4 regions of the Candidatus Sodalis pierantonii str. SOPE genome follow, and region 4 is predicted to be linked to each of the others. Evidence: predicted binding sites of a transcription regulator. Region 4 holds the regulator's gene; each other region holds the start of a gene.
The links. The regulator CRP, encoded in region 4, controls carbon source genes, mostly activating them, when cyclic AMP is high. The targets are predictions, from matches to a motif close to ATGTGANNNNNNTCACAT.
Positions count from the first base shown of each region.

Region 1: psiE (phosphate-starvation-inducible protein PsiE) is a predicted target of CRP. The motif match lies at 2,109-2,126, and genes of this name have one in related genera.
Region 2: rhaS (HTH-type transcriptional activator RhaS) is a predicted target of CRP. The motif match lies at 1,820-1,837, and genes of this name have one in related genera.
Region 3: msrB (peptide-methionine (R)-S-oxide reductase MsrB) is a predicted target of CRP. The motif match lies at 2,616-2,633, and genes of this name have one in related genera.

Region 1 is NZ_CP006568.1:918,891-924,089, forward strand. Features, by position in the region: gene SOPEG_RS04795 (IS5-like element ISSoEn1 family transposase) at 1-167, shown strand, start outside; partial or broken gene SOPEG_RS24120 (TM2 domain-containing protein) at 231-434, shown strand; gene SOPEG_RS04800 (hypothetical protein) at 393-689, opposite strand; gene SOPEG_RS04805 (phosphonopyruvate hydrolase) at 707-1,453, shown strand; gene psiE (phosphate-starvation-inducible protein PsiE) at 1,650-2,048, opposite strand; gene pfkA (6-phosphofructokinase) at 2,541-3,503, shown strand; gene SOPEG_RS04820 (sulfate ABC transporter substrate-binding protein) at 3,708-4,700, shown strand; gene tpiA (triose-phosphate isomerase) at 4,818-5,199, opposite strand, start outside.
Region 2 is NZ_CP006568.1:4,197,808-4,203,006, reverse strand. Features, by position in the region: partial or broken gene SOPEG_RS20840 (L-rhamnose isomerase) at 1-472, opposite strand, end outside; gene SOPEG_RS20835 (FGGY family carbohydrate kinase) at 469-1,710, opposite strand; gene rhaS (HTH-type transcriptional activator RhaS) at 2,027-2,851, shown strand; gene SOPEG_RS20825 (helix-turn-helix domain-containing protein) at 2,997-3,851, shown strand; gene SOPEG_RS31065 (twin-arginine translocation signal domain-containing protein) at 3,878-3,934, opposite strand; gene rhaT (L-rhamnose/proton symporter RhaT) at 3,974-5,008, opposite strand.
Region 3 is NZ_CP006568.1:1,519,147-1,524,345, forward strand. Features, by position in the region: gene ansA (asparaginase) at 1-990, shown strand, start outside; partial or broken gene pncA (bifunctional nicotinamidase/pyrazinamidase) at 947-1,605, shown strand; gene SOPEG_RS07770 (YeaC family protein) at 1,761-2,033, opposite strand; gene msrB (peptide-methionine (R)-S-oxide reductase MsrB) at 2,082-2,495, opposite strand; gene gapA (glyceraldehyde-3-phosphate dehydrogenase) at 2,838-3,836, shown strand; partial or broken gene SOPEG_RS07785 (D-hexose-6-phosphate mutarotase) at 3,944-4,777, shown strand; gene SOPEG_RS07790 (aldo/keto reductase) at 4,919-5,199, opposite strand, start outside.
Region 4 is NZ_CP006568.1:226,656-231,854, forward strand. Features, by position in the region: gene SOPEG_RS29045 (phosphoribulokinase) at 1-671, shown strand, start outside; partial or broken gene SOPEG_RS01300 (OsmC family protein) at 778-1,177, opposite strand; gene crp (cAMP-activated global transcriptional regulator CRP) at 1,495-2,127, shown strand; partial or broken gene SOPEG_RS01310 (YccS/YhfK family putative transporter) at 2,180-4,256, shown strand; gene istB (IS21-like element ISSoEn3 family helper ATPase IstB) at 4,533-5,199, opposite strand, start outside.

The DNA of each region.
Region 1 (5,199 bases), 690 kb from region 4:
ACCGGCGTTCACTGGCTGAAACGGCCATGTTCCGGTTTAAAATACTTCTGGGTGGTCATCTGAGTCTGCATGACTATGACGCGCAGGTAGGTGAGGCTATGGCAATGGTCAAAGCGCTTAACCGGATCACGTTGTTAGGAATGCCAAACAGCGTCCGCATCATGTAACAATCGCCCTGATAGGGAGGAAGTCGTCAAAAATTTCGGATTTATTCAACAAAGCGCGTCATCGGCAGTAAAAACCGCATTGCCGCCGCGCTGTTGGCGTTTTTTCTGGGTGGCCTTGGTGTTCATAAATTTTATCTGGGCAAAATTGGGCAAGGGGTGCTTTACCTGCTGTTTTGCTGGACCTTCATTGCCGCATTTATCGCGTTCATCGAATTTATCGTCTATTTATGCACTTCTGATGAAAAATTCGCCAGAAAGTATGGTTGACCGCCGGCCGTCGAATAAACCCTGCACGTCATCAAGCGTCTCGCTGGCGATGAATTCCTGGTGGATGAATTGTTTTAGCCAGCAGCAAGAGTCCTTGGCCTGTTCGACCTGCTCGCTTTGATCGTTAACGTGCGCCACATCGCTTACGCCCGAGGCCACTACCCTGCTATCGGCCAACATTAGCACCGCGGCGCGCAAAAAGATGAACGGCGAAGGGAAAATCAGCGCCGCCGCTGCCGCGAACCATGATTTCATCCGATAAGGAGTAAACTATGTCTAAGCACGCGATGTTGCGCTCGGCGCTCAACGGCCGGCGGTTTTTCACCGTCATGGCCGCCCATAATCCCTTGTGTGCGCGGCTTGCTGAAGAGGCGGGTTTTGACGGCATCTGGGGCAGCGGTTTCGAGTTGGCGGCCAGCTATGCGGTGCCGATTTTGCCCATGGGGATTCATCTGGAGATGATGCGCGCCATCGCATCCGTCGTCGCGACGCCTGTGATTGCGGATATCGATACCGGCTTTGGTAACGTGGTGAATGTCAGCTATGTTATCCCGCAGTATGAGGCGGCCGGCGTTTCAGCGGTGGTGATGGAGGATAAAACCTTTCCCAAAGACACGAGCCTGCGCGCCGGTGGGCGGCAAGAATTAGTCAATACCGAGACGTTTCAGGGTAAGATTGGCGCCGCTATCGACGCCCGACAGAATAATAATTTAGTGATCATCGCCCGGGTTGAGGCGTTGATTGCAGGGCTGGGCCAGGAAGAAGCATTGCGCCGGGCTTACGCATACCAGGAAGCGGGCGCGGATGCGATCCTCATCCATTCCCGGCAGAAAACGCCCGCCGAGATCCTCGCTTTCATCGATGCCTGGGCCGGCCGGGTTCCGCTGGTGCTAGTGCCTACGGCCTATCCACAGCTTACCGAGTCGACCATTGCCGCCAGCGGCAAAGTGGGGATCGTCATTGATGGGAATCACGCTATCCGCGCCGCAGTGGGGGCGATGCGCAGTCTCTTTGGGTAGATACGGCGCGATGGCGGCATTCATCGCGTGGATGCCGCATTACCTACCGTGAGCGATATTATCGCGCTGCAAGGCGACGCCAGAATGCGCGCGGTGGAGAGCAAATTCCTCAAATAAAAGCGACGGCGAAAACCGGGCTGGATAGCAGCGGTGCGGATGATAGCGCTCACCGCAAAAAATCGGGAGCCGCCCGGGCCTATTCGCGCATCAGTCTCGAGCTATTGGCCAGCCACAATGTCACCACCAATATCAAAATGGCGGAGGAATAACATAGCGTATCCAACGGGTTTTCATGATCGACGACGATGAGTTGGATGATGGCCGTGATGCCTATATAAATAAAGTAACGTAGGGGAAAGTGATATCCGGACTGGAAATATTTCACTATCAGAGCGATAAATTCAAAGTAAAGAAAATAAGTGACAATGCCTTCGATAAGCAGGTAGGTGGAACTTTGCTCTCTAGCGTTGAGCAGCACCCGTGCCAAATCGAAGGTTTTCCTGCCCAAGAAAATAATCAATATTATACTCAAGCATACCAGGCCGATATTCAAAATCATTTGCAGTGCATCGGCAATACGCGTTCCGGAAATCATGGTGTCATTACCCTGCGTTAACAGTATCTGGGGATCTCAGCGGCAGTATAACGCTTTTCAATGTGACTTATGTCACAAAATAAGACTGAGGCGGTTAACCGGCGTCCGGTTTAACTGCGGTTTAAATTAAGGCGAGGGTTGATACCATGGTAGACGGGCTATCGCGCCGTGCGAAGGCGGTTGGTACTAAAATGGTATATAAACAGCACCTTGTTAGCACCGGTGCATGCTTGACGGCAGGGATTTATGCTGCCGATGTGGTGCCGGTGGCCACATTAAAGCGGAAGCGGTCGGGTACGTTTTACAGTATGATATGTACCGTGAAACGGGTATTTATTCGCTGAGTATTGGAAAGTAGTCTGACATGAATCAATTCAGCTTTGGCGTTTTGTCATACTCTTTCATCACAAGCCCCGGCATTCGTTGCTGATGGGAAAAGCGGTAACAAACGTATTGTATTCTACAAGCAGTATTTTAAGTTCAGAGGTAGTCATGATTAAAAAAATCGGTGTACTGACAAGCGGCGGTGATTCACCAGGAATGAATGCGGCCATCCGGGGCGTCGTGCGGGCCGGGCTTTCCGAAGGCCTGGAAGTTTACGGAATTTATGATGGTTACCTGGGCCTATTTCAGGATCGGATGGCGAAACTGGACCGCTATAGCGTCTCGGATATGATTAACCGCGGCGGTACCTTTCTCGGCTCCGCTCGTTTTCCAGAATTCCGAGAGGAGGGCACGCGCGCTATCGCTATTGAAAACATGACCAAGCGCGGCCTGGATGCACTGGTGGTGATCGGCGGCGACGGCTCCTATATGGGCGCCAAGCGCTTGACTGAAATGGGTTTCCCCTGTATTGGCCTGCCTGGCACGATTGATAATGACGTGGCGGGCACCGATTACACTATTGGCTATTTTACCGCGCTGGAAACCGTCGTCGAGGCTATCGACCGCCTGCGCGACACCTCTACGTCCCATCAACGTATCTCCATCGTGGAAGTCATGGGCCGGTATTGCGGTGATTTGACCATGGCGGCGGCCATTGCCGGCGGCTGCGAATTCATTGTGCTACCTGAAGTGGAATTCAAACCGGAAGACCTGGTTTACGAAATCAAGGCGGGTATTGCTAAGGGTAAAAAACACGCCATTGTCGCTATCACCGAACACGTCTGTAATGTCGCCGAGTTGGCGCAATACATCGAAAAAGAAACGGGACGGGAAACCCGCGCCACGGTGCTGGGCCATATCCAGCGCGGCGGCAGTCCGGTGGCGTACGATCGTATTTTGGCCTCGCGCATGGGCGCGTATTCCATCGAACTGCTGTTGCAGGGCTATGGTGGCCGTTGTGTTGGGGTGCAAAATGAGCGGTTGGTGCATCACGATATCGTTGACGCCATCGAAAATATGAAACGGCCCTTCCGCAGCGATATTCTGGAAACGGCAAAAAAACTCTTCTGATTTCGCCGGCTGGCTTGCCCTCGCTGCTGGGGGCAAGCGCTTTGGCGCGCCGTGCGCCGGCTCCCCTCATGCTTCATGCTGACAATTCACATTATATTCTTTGGTTATATAAACTATTTTTATATTCTTTTAGCTGGCTATATTTTTCTGCCACTCTCTGCAAAAAACGTTTTCAATTCCAAACATTTCCAGAGGGAGTGAAAGATGTCCAAATGGCGTGCCGGCGTATTACTCATGTTGCTGTCAGGAAGCGTAATGGCTAAGGATGTACAGCTTCTGAATGTTTCCTATGATCCTATCCGTGAATTCTATCAGCAATACAATAAGGCGTTTAGCCAATACTGGCAGCAAAAAACCGGCGATCATGTTACGGTGCGCCAGTCTCATGGCGGTTCCGGTAAACAGGCGACTTCCGTTATCAATGGCATTGAGGCGGATGTGGTCACGCTGGCGCTGGAGTCGGATGTGGACGCTATCGCCGAACGTGGACGCATTGATAAAAACTGGATTAAGCGCCTGCCCGACAATTCCGCGCCTTACACATCAACCATCGTTTTCCTGGTGCGTAAAGGCAACCCGAAACAGATTCATGATTGGCCCGATCTAATCAAACCCGGCGTGTCGATTATTACGCCTAACCCGAAAACCTCTGGCGGTGCGCGCTGGAACTATTTGGCGGCCTGGGGCTATGCGCTGCACCAGAATAATAACGATCAGGCCAAAGCGCAGGCGTTTGTGAAAGTGCTGTTCAAAAATGTGGAAGTGCTCGATTCCGGCGCCCGCGGCGCAACCAATACCTTCGTTGAGCGCGGCCAGGGGGATGTGCTTATCGCTTGGGAAAATGAAGCGTTGTTGGCGATCAATGAATTGAACAGTAAGGATCAATTTGAAATCGTCACCCCGAGTGAATCGATTTTAGCCGAGCCGTCGGTGTCGGTGGTGGATAAAGTGGTGGATAAGCGCGGAACCCGCGATGTCGCCACGGCGTACCTTAACTATCTCTATTCAACCGAGGGGCAGCGTATCGCGGCGCAAAACTATTATCGCCCGCGCGACGCGGCTGTAGCGAAGGAATACGCCAAAGAGTTTCCGACGCTGAAGCTGTTCACCCTGGCTGAAACCTTCGGCGATTGGACCAAAGTTCAGAAGGAACACTTCGCCAGCGGCGGCAGTTTCGATCAGATTAGCCAACGCTAACGATTGACGGGCGGCGAGCCGCCGGCTTGTCGCCATCAATAATACCGGGCCGGTCAGCGAGTGACCGGCCCGGTTGTTTTCAGGATGACGGTGAACCCCGTCGTCGGCTGTAGGCCGTCAGTCTTGTTTCGCTTGCGCCGCGGCTTTAACGATTACGGCGAAAGCGTCAGCTTTCAGCGATGCGCCGCCGACCAAGGCGCCATCAATATCCGGCTGGGTAAACAGTTCAGCGGCATTGCCGGCGTTGACCGAGCCGCCGTACTGAATAATGACCTGCTCCGCGATTGCCGCATCATGTTTGGCGATATGGCCGCGGATGTATTTATGCACCGCCTGCGCCTGCGCAGGGGTGGCGGATTTGCCGGTGCCGATAGCCCAGATGGGCTCATAAGCGATAACGGTATTCTCGAACGCTTTGGCGCCGAGGCTGTTCAGTACCGCATCAATCTGACGAGCGCATACCGCTTCAGTTTGTCCGGCTTCGTTTTCCGCCTCGCTC
Region 2 (5,199 bases), 540 kb from region 4:
AAAATTGACGAATCTTGTCATCGGCATGGGAAAGGGTGAAGCCATCAGCGCTCAATGGATGGGAAAAGCAGGTAGGATTAAAGTCTAGCCCCAGATGCTGATCCCGCGCCCAGGCGACCCAGCGGGCGAAATGCGCCGGCTCGATGGCGTTGCGCTCTACCGGTTGCTCCGCCTCCAGATAAATGGTGTGCAGATTGAGCCGCTTCGATCCCGGGATCAGGCTAAACGCCTGCTCCAGATCGGCGCGCAGTTACTGAGCATTGGTGGCTTTACCGGGATAATTACCGGTGGCCTGAATCCCCCCGGTCAAGGTGCCGGTGGGGTTCTCACAACCGGCAACATCGTCGCCCTGCCAGCAATGCATCGAAACGGGCAGCGTATCCAGCAGCGCCAGCGCCTGCTCCACGTTGACATCACTATCGGCGTAGCGCTGTTTGGCCAGTTGCCAGGCTTGTTCAAGGGATGAGTTCATAACAGGATTTCCTCTTGCGAATGGCAAAGCGCCTGAAAGCGTTGCCAATGATGGGCAAAATCGGGTATCGGGCTGGGCAGGTAGTGCGCCAGCGGAAAACTGCGCGTGACGATCCGGCGCCAGGCCGCTACGTCTGTCACTTCGTTAAGCGCCATGAGCTGGCACCCCACGTTGCCGAGCGCGGACGCTTCCACCGGCCCCGCGGACACCGACAGTTGGCAGCAATCGGCGGTGAGCTGGTTAAGCCAGCGGTTTTGGCTGCCGCCGCCGACGATATGCAGCAGCGCCGGCAGACTCTCAATCCCCAGCTCCTGGGTGATGCGGTTCAGTAACCACAGGCCCATAATATTTTTAAGCACCCGGTAGCGGCCGTTCACGCCGCCTTCATTGGTAATATTCAGCGCCAGGGCGCGGCCGTCGCAAAACGGATTGTGGCTTTCCACGCCCATTAACGACCAGGTGCCGGAGCTCAGGTAGGCGCAGCTTTCGTCTTGCAGGGGCGAGGCGACCACCGCGCTGGCGGTATCATGAGTCGCCACGGCGATAACCGCCACCCGTTGTCCTGACGGGCTAATCCAATAACCGGGCGTATTGCCCGGTGGGCGAGGGGTACCGAACCAATGGCGGGGGACCCCCAGATAGTCCAACAGGGCGTGATCCCAATCATTCGTCGCCAGATTAAGCAGTTGCGTGGTACTGGCGTTGGTATATTCCCAGTTAAGCGCGCCGGTCAGCCGGTAATGAAAGTAATCGGGGATCAGCAGCAGATGCGCGACGTCGTTTGCCGCAGCCTCCGGCTGCCGCTGACGCCAGGCTTGCAACTGATAAAGGGTGTTAAACGGCAGAAATTGGATCCCGGTACGCCGGTAGATGTCCTCCCGGCCCAGATCGGCGCTCACCTGCGCCATGACGCCATCGGTGCGATGGTAGCGGTAACTGACCGCCGGCGCGACGCGCGCGCCCGCCTGGTCAAGTAACACATAATCCACGCCCCAGGTATCAATACCGATGCTGTCTAGAATTGTGCCGTCGCGATCCAACTGACCGATGCCGGTAAGGATTTCCTGCTCGAGGCGGTCCAAGTCCCAACAATCCGCCCCCTGCTGCTTAACGAAGCCGTTAGCGAAGCGGTGAACTTCCCGCAGGCTTATCTGCTGCGCGGCGCCGTCCCAGGTCGCCAGCATCACTCGGCCGCTGGTGGCGCCCAGATCGACCGCTATGATATTTCGCATCGCCATAGTCCTTGTCCTCGTTGCTGCTCTGGTTGGCAGTGTAAGCAGGAACAGGCGACGCCACCTTCCGGTGGCTGCCACCGGCGCTAGCGGGCTGGCAAAATCGTCAAGGTGAATGTGAATCCGATCACAAAAGCAATATCGCCTCCGTTTGTCGCCGCGCCCCCCTCCGGCCACCTGTGATCTTCGCCGCAAAATCCATCACGGGGGCCGCAAAACTTGAAAAAAAACCGCAATGCGGCGTTTGACGGTCGGGAATTGAAGGCGTACCGCATTATCGCGGCATAAGATAAGGTCCCTGTATCATGCTGAGGTGCCTGAAATGACGTTACTGTACGGTGATGATTTTTTTGTTTCCCCAGACGCTACGGTTGCCATCGTACCCCGCCCGCCGCAGTGGGATTTTCCCGAGCATTATCACGATTTCTGGGAGATAGTGCTGGTGGAAAACGGATCGGGCATACATGTCTTCAACGATCAACCTCACATGCTGTGTAGCGGCACCGTCTGTTTTGTCCGGGCCGATGACCACCATCTGTTTGAAAGCGTGGATCGGCTGAATATGATCAACGTGCTGTACCGCGCCCCCAACGGATTTCGTTTTTTGCAGAATATCGCTCCGTTTCTGCCGGGCGAACGACAGGTTCACTGGCAAGTCAATCACGCGGCGCTGCAGCAGGCCAAGCAATTGATTCACACTCTCGACGCGCTGAGCGGTGATCTGTCGTCGGAGAATATTGCCGCCAGCGAAGGGCAATTTCTGCAATTGCTTATCGTGCTGCGCCAGGGGTGTTTCCAGGCCCACAGCGACGGCAACCGCGAGCAGCGTCTGCAAGATCTGTTACGCTGGCTTCAGCATAATTTCAGCGACAATGTCGACTGGCTGACCCTCGCCGATCAATTTCAGTTACCGCTGCGCACGCTACATCGCCAGCTAAAGCAGCAAACCGGGATGACGCCTCAGCGATATTTGAACCGGTTACGCCTGCTGGAGGCGCGCAAGCAGCTAAAACAGTCCGATAAAACGATCACGGAAATTGCCCACGCCTGTGGTTTTAGCGATAGCAATCATTTCTCCACCCAGTTCCGGCGTGAGTTCTCTCATTCGCCGAAAATGCTGCGCCAGGGCTATCCCGACCTGTTGTAGGTGCCGCACGCGACGGGCGGTTACCCGGCCATCACCGCCCCTCCTTCCGACGCGACAAAAAATGTGTTTTGCAACGATAATCAGATAATTAACCACAAAATTATGTCATTATTCTCTATTGCTTTTTAGCTTAGGGGATGACGGCATGAATGGCCTTAAGCTGCAGGTTTCCGACTATTTCCTGACCGACAAAAACGCGGTCACCGTTGCCGATCGTCGACCACAGCCCGCCTTTCCACAGCATAGTCATGAGTTTGACGAAATCGTCTTTGTCTGGCGCGGCAATGGCCTGCATATTCTTAATGAAGTGCCCTATCCCATCACCTGTGGCGATCTTTTTTATATCAACGCCCGCGACCGCCACGGTTATGAATCGGTCAACGATTTAGAGCTGGATAACGTTTTATACCGGCGCGAACTGCTTACCCTCAACGTTAACTGGCAGGATCTGCTTCCCGGCCATGCTTCGGGGACGGAGGCGCGACAGTATTGGCGTTTAAGCACGCCCGGCATGGCCATTTTGCGCCAGAGCGTCGATGCGCTGGCGCAGGAGTGCATGAAATCCGATGCGCTATCGCTGCTGCTGAGTGAAACTCTGTTTTTGCAGTTGGCGCTGAGGACTAAACGTTTCCGTCATGCCCCGGACAGCCCATTTATCTCCGACGCCGAACAGCTGGATCTGCTGCTGATGGCGCTGCGCGTCAATATCAGCGCGCCTTTCCGCCTGGATGATTTTTGCCGCCAGTACGGCCTTAACGCCCGCACGTTGCGGGTGATGTTCAAAAACCATACCGGTATGGGTATTCATCATTATTTGCGTCAGTTACGCCTGTGCAAGGCGATGGACCTGCTGCGCCACGGTCAGCAGGCGATAGGCGATGTCGCCTCGCTGTGCGGCTTCGACGACAGCAACTACTTTTCAGTGGTGTTCAACCAGGCTTACGGGCTGTCGCCGCGCCAATACCGCCAGCGCTTTCAGAAGGTCCTCAGCCCCGGTTGACGGTTGATCACGCCGCTAGGCCGCACCTATGGCGCGCTTGCGCCGGCGGCACCCGAGGCCTGTAACGCGCCACGCCGGTTAATTCCGTAACCGTCACTCGACCGCCGTTTACCACGCGGAGCTCAGGAAGCCATACCCAAGCCTACGATATTGGCGGCCAGGATAATCACCTGCGCGCCGATACATAACCAGCTTACGGGTTTTTTGCCAACGCCCAGCCACTCTTTCAGCACCAGTCCGACGATGCAGCCGCACAGCACATAGCTGCTCATATGCAGCATCCAGCTAACGAACGCGTACTGGGATGGAATATTGGCATGACCCCAGGCGTAGAAAAAGAATTGCAGATACCACATGACGCCGGCGAGAATTGAAAACAGCGCATTGGCTATCAGCAGCGATTTCCCGACCGAGAGATCGGCCTTCAGGGATATTTCCCGGCACGTAGCGAGCCGGATAAAGCAGTAGCCCAGATTGACAATAGCGTCGCCGCCCATAATCACCACATAGCTGGGCTGCGCAACGTAAAGCGGGCTAATTCCGGCGTTTTTCGCCGCTTCATGCATCGGTACCGCCGCGTCCATAGCAAACGACATGCCCGCCGAGAAGAAGCCGCAAACGATCGCCAGCAATAACCCTTTCTTAAGGTTGAATTCTTCCGCCCGGCCCCCCTGGGCCCGTTCTTTTAACAGGCCGGCATAGCTGACAATACCCACGCCGACGACCGCCACCAACACCCCGACCAGGGTAATCCGGCCGCCGGTGGTGTTGAGCAGGACGCCGAATTTCCCCTGAAGGAGAGGCGTTAATAATGTGCCGACAATAAGCGTAATACCGATGGCAATACCAATTCCCATCGACATCCCCAGGTAGCGCATCGTCAAGCCGTAGTTAATATTGCCGACGCCCCATATCGCACCGAACAGGAAGACCGGCAGCAGCGTACCCCAGGGAAAACTGCGGTAGTAGGCCCAGAAGTCCGGCAGCAGCATCCAACTGATGACCCAGGGCAGAATGACCCAGGAGAAGAAACCGCCAAGGGACCACATGGTTTCCCAGCTCCAGTGACGAACTTTTTTGAACGGGGCATTAAAACAGGCGGCGCTGGCGGCGCCGATGAAATGCCAGAAAATCCCCAGCACGATAGAACTACCCATGGACAAGCTCCTGTCTGCAAAGTGAGATCGCCGCCGGCGTCGAACTGCGAGGAAGCGGTGATGGAGGAATACGGTCAACAAACGCGGAGGTCAGTGTAGGGATCTTGCTGGGCGTAACGCCTTCGGATCATTGCCATCTTTTTTGTTAGCGTGGCAATATCAGCAACCTGATAGTGAGCGCGGTCACAAAC
Region 3 (5,199 bases), 1.3 Mb from region 4:
GGCTACGTGCCGGTTTCCGGGCACCTACAGCGTCAACTGGCGCGGATGCCGGAATTCTACCGCCCCGAAATGCCGGACTTTACCGTGCATGAATACGTCCCGCTGATCGATTCATCGGACATGACGCCCGACGACTGGCAAGCCATCGCCCGCGATATCGCCGCCAACTATGACCGCTATGATGGCTTTGTTATCCTGCACGGGACGGATACCATGGCCTTTACCGCCTCGGCGCTGTCGTTCATGCTGGAGAATCTCGATAAGCCGGTCATCGTCACCGGCTCGCAAATACTCCTGGAAGCGCTCCGCTCCGACGGGCAAACCAATCTGCTCAACGCTCTGTATCTGGCCGCCCATTATCCGGTCAAGGAAGTCGGTTTGTTTTTCAATAACAAACTGTTGCACGGCAACCGTACTACTAAGGCCCATGCCGATGGGTTCGATGCCTTCGCCTCACCGAATTTGCCGCCGTTGCTGGAGGCGGGTATCCATATCCGCCGTCTTACGCCCTCACCGGCAAGCGCGGAAGGTGGCCCGCTTATCGTGCATCCCATAACGCCCCAACCTGTCGGGGTGGTCACCCTCTACCCCGGGATTTCCGCGGACGTGGTCGGCAACTTTCTGCGCCAGCCGGTGCGCGCACTGATTCTGCGCTCCTATGGCGTGGACAATGCGCCGCAGCACCCGGCGCTATTGCACGAACTTAAGCAAGCGGACGACCGTGGTATTGTGGTGGTCAATCTGACGCAATGTCTCTCCGGCCGGGTGGATATGGGCGGCTATGCCACCGGCAACACCCTGGCCCGCGCAGGGGTCCTTAGCGGTTTTGATATGACGGTGGAAGCCGCCCTGACCAAGCTGCATTTTTTACTTAGCCAATCGTTGCCCTACCAGGATATCCGCCGTCTCATGCAGCAGGATCTGCGCGGCGAATTGAGCAGCAGCGATGCATCAGGAGAAAGCCATAGCCAGAGCATTATTGTTGGTTGATTTACAAAATGATTTCTGCGCCGGCGGCGCCGCAGGGCGATGCGGTGATCCCCATGGCCAATGCGGCGCTGGTGCTGTGCGCCCGGCGGAGCATTCCCGCGGTGGCCAGCCAGGACTGGCATCCACGGGATCACGGCAGTTTCGCCATTAACGCGGCAGCCGGTCAATACGCTCGGCGTACTGGAGGGGCTTGAGCAGATTTGGTGGCCGGTGCATTGCGTGCAAGATACCCCGGGCGCGGACTTCCATCCCCGGCTTAACCGCACGGATCTGGCGGCGGTATTTCGCAAAGGCGAACAGCGCCATATCAACAGTTACAGCACCTTTTTTGACAACGGGCGCCGGGCGCAGACCGCCCTGGACGGCTGGCTGCGCGCGCACGACATCGACCGGCTGACCGTCTTGGGATTGGCCACGGATTATTGCGTGAAATACAGCGTGCTGGACGCCCTGCATTTGGGCTACGCCGTCGAGGTGCTCACCGACGGCTGCCGCGGCGTCAATTTGCAGCCGGAGGACAGCGCCGAGGCGCTGCGGGAAATGGCGCGCCGCGGCGCAGAAATGCTGACGCTGGACGCCTTCGCCGCGCGGCTGGAGACCTGCGAGGTTCGCTAACCCCCAAGCCCCCCCCCGCCGAGCGGATAATCGGCGCTTTGAAGCGCCTCGCCGACAGTCCGCCGAGACGCCGTTGCGTCCAGGGTGAGATCCCGTCGCGCGCTGAGCCGCCGGAGGCGCAAACGAAGCCCATCAGAGCAATCCGCGCCGGCGCCTTATTGGGGTTTCAGTACGTCGACGGTCCCGGCCTTCAGTTCTTCCAGCAAGGCACGCTTACTCCTCATAGTAATCTGGCCATCGGTACCGATGCTCATATGCTCGGGATGACGGTTATGACGCGACTGCCACAGCATAACCATCTGCAAACAGTTGGCTTGCTGCTCCGGCGTTAGCGCCACCCCGGCGGGCCATTTGCCCAATTCCACGGCCGTCATCAGCCGTTGATAAATCTCCGGCGTCATCGTCGCCAGAAGCGCTACAACATCCATTGCCGCACCTTTCATGTGGAATAATTAGCTAAATCGATAAATCTGGGCTTATCCGGCAACCTCTTCGCCGTTTTCACCGTCCTTGAAGCGCATAGAGGCGCTGTTGACGCAAAACCGCGTTCCGGTGGGTTGCGGCCCGTCGGGGAAAACATGCCCTAAATGGGCATCGCAGGTGCCGCAGCGGATTTCCACCCGCTGCATACCGTGGGTGTTATCCTCAAGGTAGCGGATGGCCTCGTCGCTCACCGGCTCATAAAAGCTCGGCCAGCCACAGCCTGATTCGTATTTCGTTTCGGAGTAGAATAGCGGCGCATGGCAAACCAGGCAATGGTACTGCCCCGTTCGATTATTTTCCAGCAGCTTACCGCTGTAAGGCGGTTCAGTGCCGCGTTGTTGGGTGACATAGCGCTGCATGTCGGTCATTGCTTCATCGGGTAATCGTGAGGGTGTATTATTGGCCATTGTTACACGTCTCTGGCGAGGGATGGGAAAGCTTTCCAGTAGAGCCATTATAACAAATAATTAACAACACGGCAGGCAATTTTGGCATAAACTCTATAATGAAATGTTGTAGCCGTGGAAATGTGATTCTTATCACAAATTGCAACTTCGCAGTTTATATTGGACGATGACGACCCCATATGAGCTGCAGGTGTGTTGACGTCAATTGCGTACATATCGTGCGCTGAACGGGGTGTGGATTGATTTGTCGCAACTATTGACACGATTCTGCTTGACGCTGCGCGAGGTTTTTGTAAATTTACAAGTAACCTTTTATTCATTATTAAATAGGTGGTGGAATATATGACTATCAAAGTAGGTATCAACGGTTTTGGCCGTATCGGTCGTATTGTTTTCCGTGCTGCGCAGGAACGTAACGACATTGAAATCGTTGCCATCAACGACCTGCTGGATGCGGATTATATGGCCTACATGTTGAAGTACGACTCAACCCATGGTCGCTTCAACGGCACCGTCGCCGTGGAAAACGGTCATCTGGTGGTAAACGGTAAAACCATCCGCTGTACCTCTGAGAAAGATCCGGCTAACCTGAAGTGGGGCGAGGTCGACGTCGACGTTGTCGCCGAAGCCACCGGTATCTTCCTGACCGACGAAACCGCGCGCAAGCACATCACCGCCGGCGCTAAAAAAGTGGTGCTGACCGGGCCGTCCAAAGATAACACCCCGATGTTCGTTATGGGCGTTAACCACAAAGCCTATGATGGCCAGGATATCGTGTCCAACGCCTCTTGTACCACCAACTGCCTGGCGCCGCTGGCCAAGGTTATCAACGACAATTTCGGTATTGTTGAAGCCCTGATGACCACCGTTCACGCCACTACCGCCACCCAGAAAACCGTCGATGGCCCGTCTCATAAAGACTGGCGCGGCGGCCGCGGCGCGTCCCAGAACATCATTCCGTCCTCGACGGGCGCCGCCAAAGCGGTAGGTAAAGTCATTCCCGAGCTGAACGGTAAACTGACCGGTATGTCCTTCCGCGTCCCGACGCCGAACATCTCGGTTGTCGACCTGACCGCGCGTCTGGAAAAACCGGCTTCCTATGAAGACATCTGCGACGCCATCAAAAAAGCCGCTGAAGGCGAGCTGAAAGGCGTGATGGGCTACACCGATGAAGACGTGGTATCTACCGATTTCAACGGCGAGAAGCTGACCTCCGTATTCGATGCCAAAGCGGGTATCGCGCTGAACGACAAATTTGTCAAATTGGTCGCATGGTACGATAACGAAACCGGCTATTCCAATAAAGTGTTGGATCTGATCTCCCATATCGCCAATAAATAAGTCTGGTGACCGGATGACGAAAGGGCGGCAGCGATGTCGCCCTTTTCTTTTACTCAGGAGGTATAACGATGTTTGACTCTCTTTTTGCGTTGCCCGTCAAATAAACCCTGTCGCCGTCTCTAACGCTACGCCAGCAAGATGAATTGCCGCTGGTGGTGGTCGAACATCCGCAGGTACGGGCGGCGGTGACACTGCAGGGCGCGCATCTTGTCGCCTGGCAGCCGGCCGGCGAAAAGCCGGTACTGTGGTTAAGCGAAAAAAGCGCCTTCCAGGAAGGCGTGGCCATCCGCGGCGGCGTACCGATCTGTTGGCCCTGGTTTGGTAAGGTTGCCACTCCCAACCACGGCTTCGCCCGCATCCTTCCCTGGGAATTAAGCGACCACAGCGAGGACGATAAACAGGTCCACTTGACCTTTACCCTGCGCGATAGCACCTTGACTGAACCGTTTTTCCCCCATCCGTTCACAGCTTAAGGCCCACTTTACCCTCGGGCAAACGTGCAGTATCGAACTGGTGGCAGAGGGTGAGTATCAGACGACGTCCGCGCTGCATAGCTACTTCACCGTGGGGGCCATTGGCGATATCCACGTCAGCGGGCTCGGCGACAGCTTTATCGATAAAGTCAACGGCGGCAAGGCTGAACAACAACAGGGCGATGTGACCTTCGCCGGCGAGGTGGATCGCGTCTATACCGCACCTGAGCCGACAAGCCTTATTATGATCCGGTGCTGGGGCGGGTCATCGAAGTTCACCATCAACACCATAGCGACGTGGTGGCCTGGAACTGCGGGCAGTCCCTTTCGCAATCGATCGGCGATTTCGCCGACGACAGTTATCTGAGCTATGTGTGCGTGGAGACGACGCGGGTGAACGATCCGCTGGTCAGTACGGCCGCGGCGCCGGCGCGTTTACGGCAGACGCTGCGCCTGCGCAAGTCCTAAGCCATCGCTGTGGCGGTGCCCAGCGCCCAGCAGACCGGTTTCTGGCGAATGCTGCCCCTGAGCAAGCTCGCCGCCAATGCTATGACGGCGCCCAATCCTGATCGTGCGCTAAAATCAGGCCCGCGATAGCGGGCCTTGGCTTTAAGCACTATTCAGCGCGGTCTTGCCCAGCGGCGCCGGAAAAGCCCGGTCCAATGCCACGAGGTGCTCGGCGGATAAGGTGATCGCTAAAGCGCCGGCGTTCTCTTTCACATGCGCCAGGCTGGATGCCTTCGGGATAGCCACCACTCCCGGTTCGCGAATAACCCACGCTAGCAGCACCTGCGCCGCGCTCGTCCCTAATTCAGCGGCAATGCCCTGCACCGCCTCGTGGTGCATCAACCCTGTACGTAATTTACCGGCCTGCGCCAGCGGGCAATAAG
Region 4 (5,199 bases):
GTTATTTCGGCCCGGATGCGAATAACTTCGATCTTCTGGAAAGAACGTTTTATCACTATGGGGAAAGCGGACGCGGGCAGGCGCGCAAATATTTGCATACCTACGACGAAGCGGTTCCTTATAATCAGGTCCCCGGCACCTTTACCCCCTGGCAGCCCCTGCCGGAACCTACCGACGTCCTATTCTACGAGGGGCTGCACGGCGGCGTTGTGACCGAGCATAATGACGTTGCGCGGCACGTGGATTTGCTGGTGGGGGTGGTGCCGATAGTCAATCTGGAGTGGATCCAGAAATTGATGCGCGATACCAACGAACGGGGCCACTCCCGCGAAGCGGTCATGGATTCCGTGGTGCGATCCATGGAAGATTATATCAATTTTATCACGCCGCAATTTTTCCGTACCCATATCAACTTTCAGCGGGTGCCGACGGTGGACACCTCCAATCAGTTCGCCGCCAAAGCGATCCCGTCGCTGGACGAAAGCTTTGTGGTTATTCACTTTCGCGGCCTGGACGCCATGGATTTTCCCTATTTACTGGCGATGCTGCAGGGATCTTTCATTTCCAATATCAATACGCTGGTGGTGCCGGGCGGCAAAATGGGTTTGGCGATGGAACTGATCATGGCGCCGCTAGTCAAGCAATTGCTGGAAGGGAAACAGATTCGCTAAGCGGCTTCACGCAGGCGCCGCGCGCGGGAACGACGCGCGGCGCCAATCGGGTGAGGCATTATGCGGCTTAGCGCCGCGCCCCGGCAGTCAAGCGCGCCCCGCGCGATCAGTCGAGGCGACGTACCTCAAAGCTGTGGGTGATACTGGCGGCTTTACCCAGCATCAGCGAGACCGAACAATACTTTTCCGCCGACAGCGCGCTCGACGATCTTATCCGTCAAATCGCGGCCGGTGACGATAAAATGCAGATTGATTTGGATAAACAGACGCGGCGCTTCCTCGCGGCGCGTCGAGGTTAACTTGACCTCACAGTCGCGCACATCGGCGCGGCCCTTTTGCAGAATCGAAACCACGTCAATAGCGCTACAGCCGCCGGCGGACATAAGCAGCATTTCCATTGGGCTTGGGGCCTTTTCGCCGCTGTTGCCATCTATGATAATCTGGTGGCCCGAGGCGGATTCGCCGATAAAAGACAGCCCTTCTACCCACTTTACTCGCGCTTGCATATCGTTAACTCCTGATAATATTCTTTGTGAAAGACTACCTTTTTGCCGCCAAACTGGCAATGTAACCGCAGATGCATCATGCTGAAGCGAGACAACACAAGACAGTTTCTTAAAGCTATGCTAAAAAACAAGGCAGGATCGAACTCACCGACAGTGAAAGAGCAAGAGAGCGATCGAAACGTCACCAACATTGGACCCTGATAAATTCCCTTGCGAGGTTCCGTTTATGAACGGAACGACATCATAATAACACCTTACCTTACAGGGAATACACCGTTCCTAAACAGGGCGGCGATGACAAAAGAGGATAACAGCGAATGGTTCTCGGCAAACCGCAAACAGACCCGACTCTCGAATGGTTCCTGTCTCATTGCCATATTCATAAGTATCCATCGAAGAGTACGTTGATTCACCAGGGTGAAAAGGCAGAAACGCTCTACTATATCGTCAAAGGCTCCGTCGCAGTGCTTATCAAGGACGAAGAAGGCAAGGAGATGATCCTCTCCTACCTGAATCAGGGCGATTTTATCGGCGAACTGGGGTTGTTTGAAGAGGGGCAGGAGCGCAGCGCATGGGTGCGGGCGAAAACGGCCTGCGAAGTGGCTGAGATATCCTACAAGAAATTTCGCCAGTTGATTCAGGTCAATCCCGACATTCTGATGCGTCTGTCTTCACAAATGGCCAGCCGCCTGCAGGTGACCTCAGAGAAAGTCGGCAACCTGGCTTTCCTGGATGTGACTGGGCGTATCGCGCAAACGTTATTGAATTTAGCCAAGCAGCCGGACGCCATGACTCACCCGGACGGTATGCAAATAAAAATCACCCGGCAGGAAATCGGCCAAATAGTCGGCTGTTCACGGGAAACGGTCGGCCGTATTTTGAAAATGCTTGAGGATCAAAATCTCATCTCTGCCCACGGTAAAACCATTGTCGTTTACGGAACCCGCTAATCCCCTTTCACCACGGGCATGGTCAGGACGGCCATGCCTTTTTAGCTGACTTATGTGGCGCAGACTCATCTACCACCCTGAAGTGAATTATGCCCTGCGGCAGACCATTGTGCTTTGCCTGCCGGTCGCCATCGGACTGATGTTCGGCAGCCTGCAGCAAGGTCTGCTGTTCTCGCTGGTGCCCGCCTGTTGCAACATCGCCGGGCTTGATCAGCTCCATAAGCGTTTCTTTAAGCGGCTGGTGGTCGGCGGCTCGCTGTTCGCCCTGAGCAGTATTTTCATCCAGCTGCTGTTGGCGCACGGCGTGCCGCTGCCGTTTGTCATACTGGGGTTGGCGCTGCTGTTCGGCGTCAGCGGCGAAATAAGCCCGCTACACGGCCGCTTGCTGCCGGCATCGCTGATTGCCGCGGTATTTACCCTGGGGCTGACCGGCAATGTGCCGCTTTGGCTGCCGCCGCTGCTCTATCTGGCAGGGACCGCCTGGTATGGGCTGTTTAACGCGCTGTGGTTCCGGCTATGGCAAGAGCAGCCGATGCGCGAGGCGCTCAGTCTGCTCTACCGCGAACTGGCGGATTATATCGAAGCGAAGTACAGTTTGCTGACTCAGCATACCGATCCGAACAGTGCGCTACCGCCGCTGTTCGCCCGCCAGCAGAAGGTCATCGACCAGATTGCCCAAGTGTATCAGCAGTTGCATATGCTCTCGGCCAACCATCTCAGCCAGTACAAAAGACTACTGCACGCCTTCCAGGTCGCGTTGGATCTGCAAGAGCATATCACGGTGAGTCTGCATCAGCCGGATGAAGTGCAAAAGCTGGTGCAGCAAAGCCACGCCGAGGCGGTGTTGCGCTACAACGCGCGTATCGTCGCCCCCGGCTGCGCGTCCTGGCGGACGATATTCTCTATCATCGCCAACCTGACCGGTTTGCCGCGGATGCCGGCTTGTCGGCGCTGGAAAAAATTGCCCGCCACCATCCGGATAACCCGGTAGGCCAGTTCTGCTATTTCCATTTCAGCCGCATCTATCGCCTGTTGCGTTCCCAGCGCCCCCTCTATCGTCGCGATGTGATGGCGGATAACCAGCAGCGGTTGCCGTTCTGGCCGGCGCTTGCGCAGTTATTGCTCCTTGAAATCGATGGCGCTGCGTAACGCCGCCCGCCTGGGCCTCATGCTGGCGGTCGGCAGCAGTTTGGGCCTGGTGTTCAATCTGCCGAAACCTTACTGGATCCTGATGACCATCATGTTTGTCAGTCAGAATGGTTACAACACGACCCGGGTGCGTATACAACATCGGGCGCTGGGTACCCTGGCTGGTCTGGTGATTGCCGCGGGTACGCTTCAACTAAAGATGGGCGACGGCGTCATCCTGACCGACATGCTGGTGGTGACTCTGGCCGGCTATTTGGTACTGCGCAAAAATTACGGTCTGTCGATGACCGGTATGACGGTGGTGACCGTGTATACCCTGCAATTGTTGTCGTTGAACGGCGCGCATTTCCTGCTGCCGCGGCTGGTGGACACCTTGATTGGCTGTATGCTGGCCTTTGGCGGCACGCTGTGGCTGTGGCCGCAATGGCAGAGCGGGCTGTTGCGCAAAAACGCCCATCAGGCGCTGGAGCGGGATCAGGAAGCGTTGCGGCTGCTGTTGCAGCCCGCCCCCGGCGCGCCCGCGCTGGCTTATGCCCGCATGCGGGTCAACCAAGCGCACAATGCCTTGTTCACCTCCTTAAGCCAGGCGATGCAGGAGCCGGGGTTCAATTCCCGCTATCTGAGCGATATGCGCTTATGGGTCACCCATAGTCAGTTCATTGTCGAACACATCAACGCCATGACGACGCTGGCGCGCGATCACTATATGCTGACCGATACGTTGGCGGCCAGACTATCTGGCCTCTTGCGAGGTGGCGCTGCAAAGCTGTCAGCAACGGCTGGAATATGACGGCCCGAGCACCGAAAATCCGGGTATTTTCAACACTGATGGCCCGCAGGATCAGGCGGTGACGCTCATGGAACGTCATTTGCGGCGCATATTGTTCCATCTCTGCGTGATGCATACGATTTCGTCGGTGGCGTGGCCGCAGCACGGTTTTTGGCTCGCGAGCCGTTTGCGCGATACGCCGCCAAACTAGCGCCGTGGCCGGCGAGAGGGCAAAACCGCCTCAAGCCGGCGGAAGGACAGTACTGGCACAGACCGGCTGATAGCGATGGCGTCTTGATAAACGTCCCTGATGCCGGGGTTGAAAGCGCAGCGCCGGACGCGTGAAAAACCGCCCGCGCAGAAAAGCTGCAGATTCCGACGTATCCGATCAGCTGTTCCGGCGACATCCGATCAGTTATTCCGATATTTTCCGATCACCCATTCCAGTGATATTCGATCACGTGTTCGCACATCTTCTGACTCGAGTTTAGTCTATTTTTCCTGTGCTGGCTACTCCTTGCTCTTTGCGTAGTGATTCGCCTTTAAGTTCCAGTCTATAGCTGGGGTGTACTAACCGATCGAGTAACGCGTCAGCTGTCGTGGGGTTTTCTATCAGTCCATACCATTTTTTCACCGGCAGTTGACTGATCAGGATGCTGCTGCTTTTGTCGTAGCGATCTTCCATCACCTCCAACAGCATCGTTGCCTGCATCGGACTTATTGATTCTAGGCCCACGTTGTCCAAGATCAGTAACTCTATTTTTTCTAACTGCTTAAGCTGTTTTAGATAGGTCCCGTTTACCTGACACTGGTGAAGATGGGCCAGCAACCGACCCACTCGCCAGTAACGCACGCTATATTGCTGCCGGCATGCCTGCTCACCAAGCGCACAACTGAGCCAGGTTTTGCCCGTACCTGTCGGCCCCGTGATGAGTATGCTTTTCTGATATTTCAGATATTGTCCCCCTAGCAGATCTCGCATCTGTTCCGGTGTCACTCCTCGGCTAGGGATATAACGGATATCTTCCGGTTTTGCCTGCAAGCGCATTTGCGATTGCCGTCGCATACGGAATATGTAGTTGTTTTTTCTATGCAAATTTTCCGCTTCTACCATCAGCGACAACCGCTCCTCGAACCCCAGCTCCCCATAACTC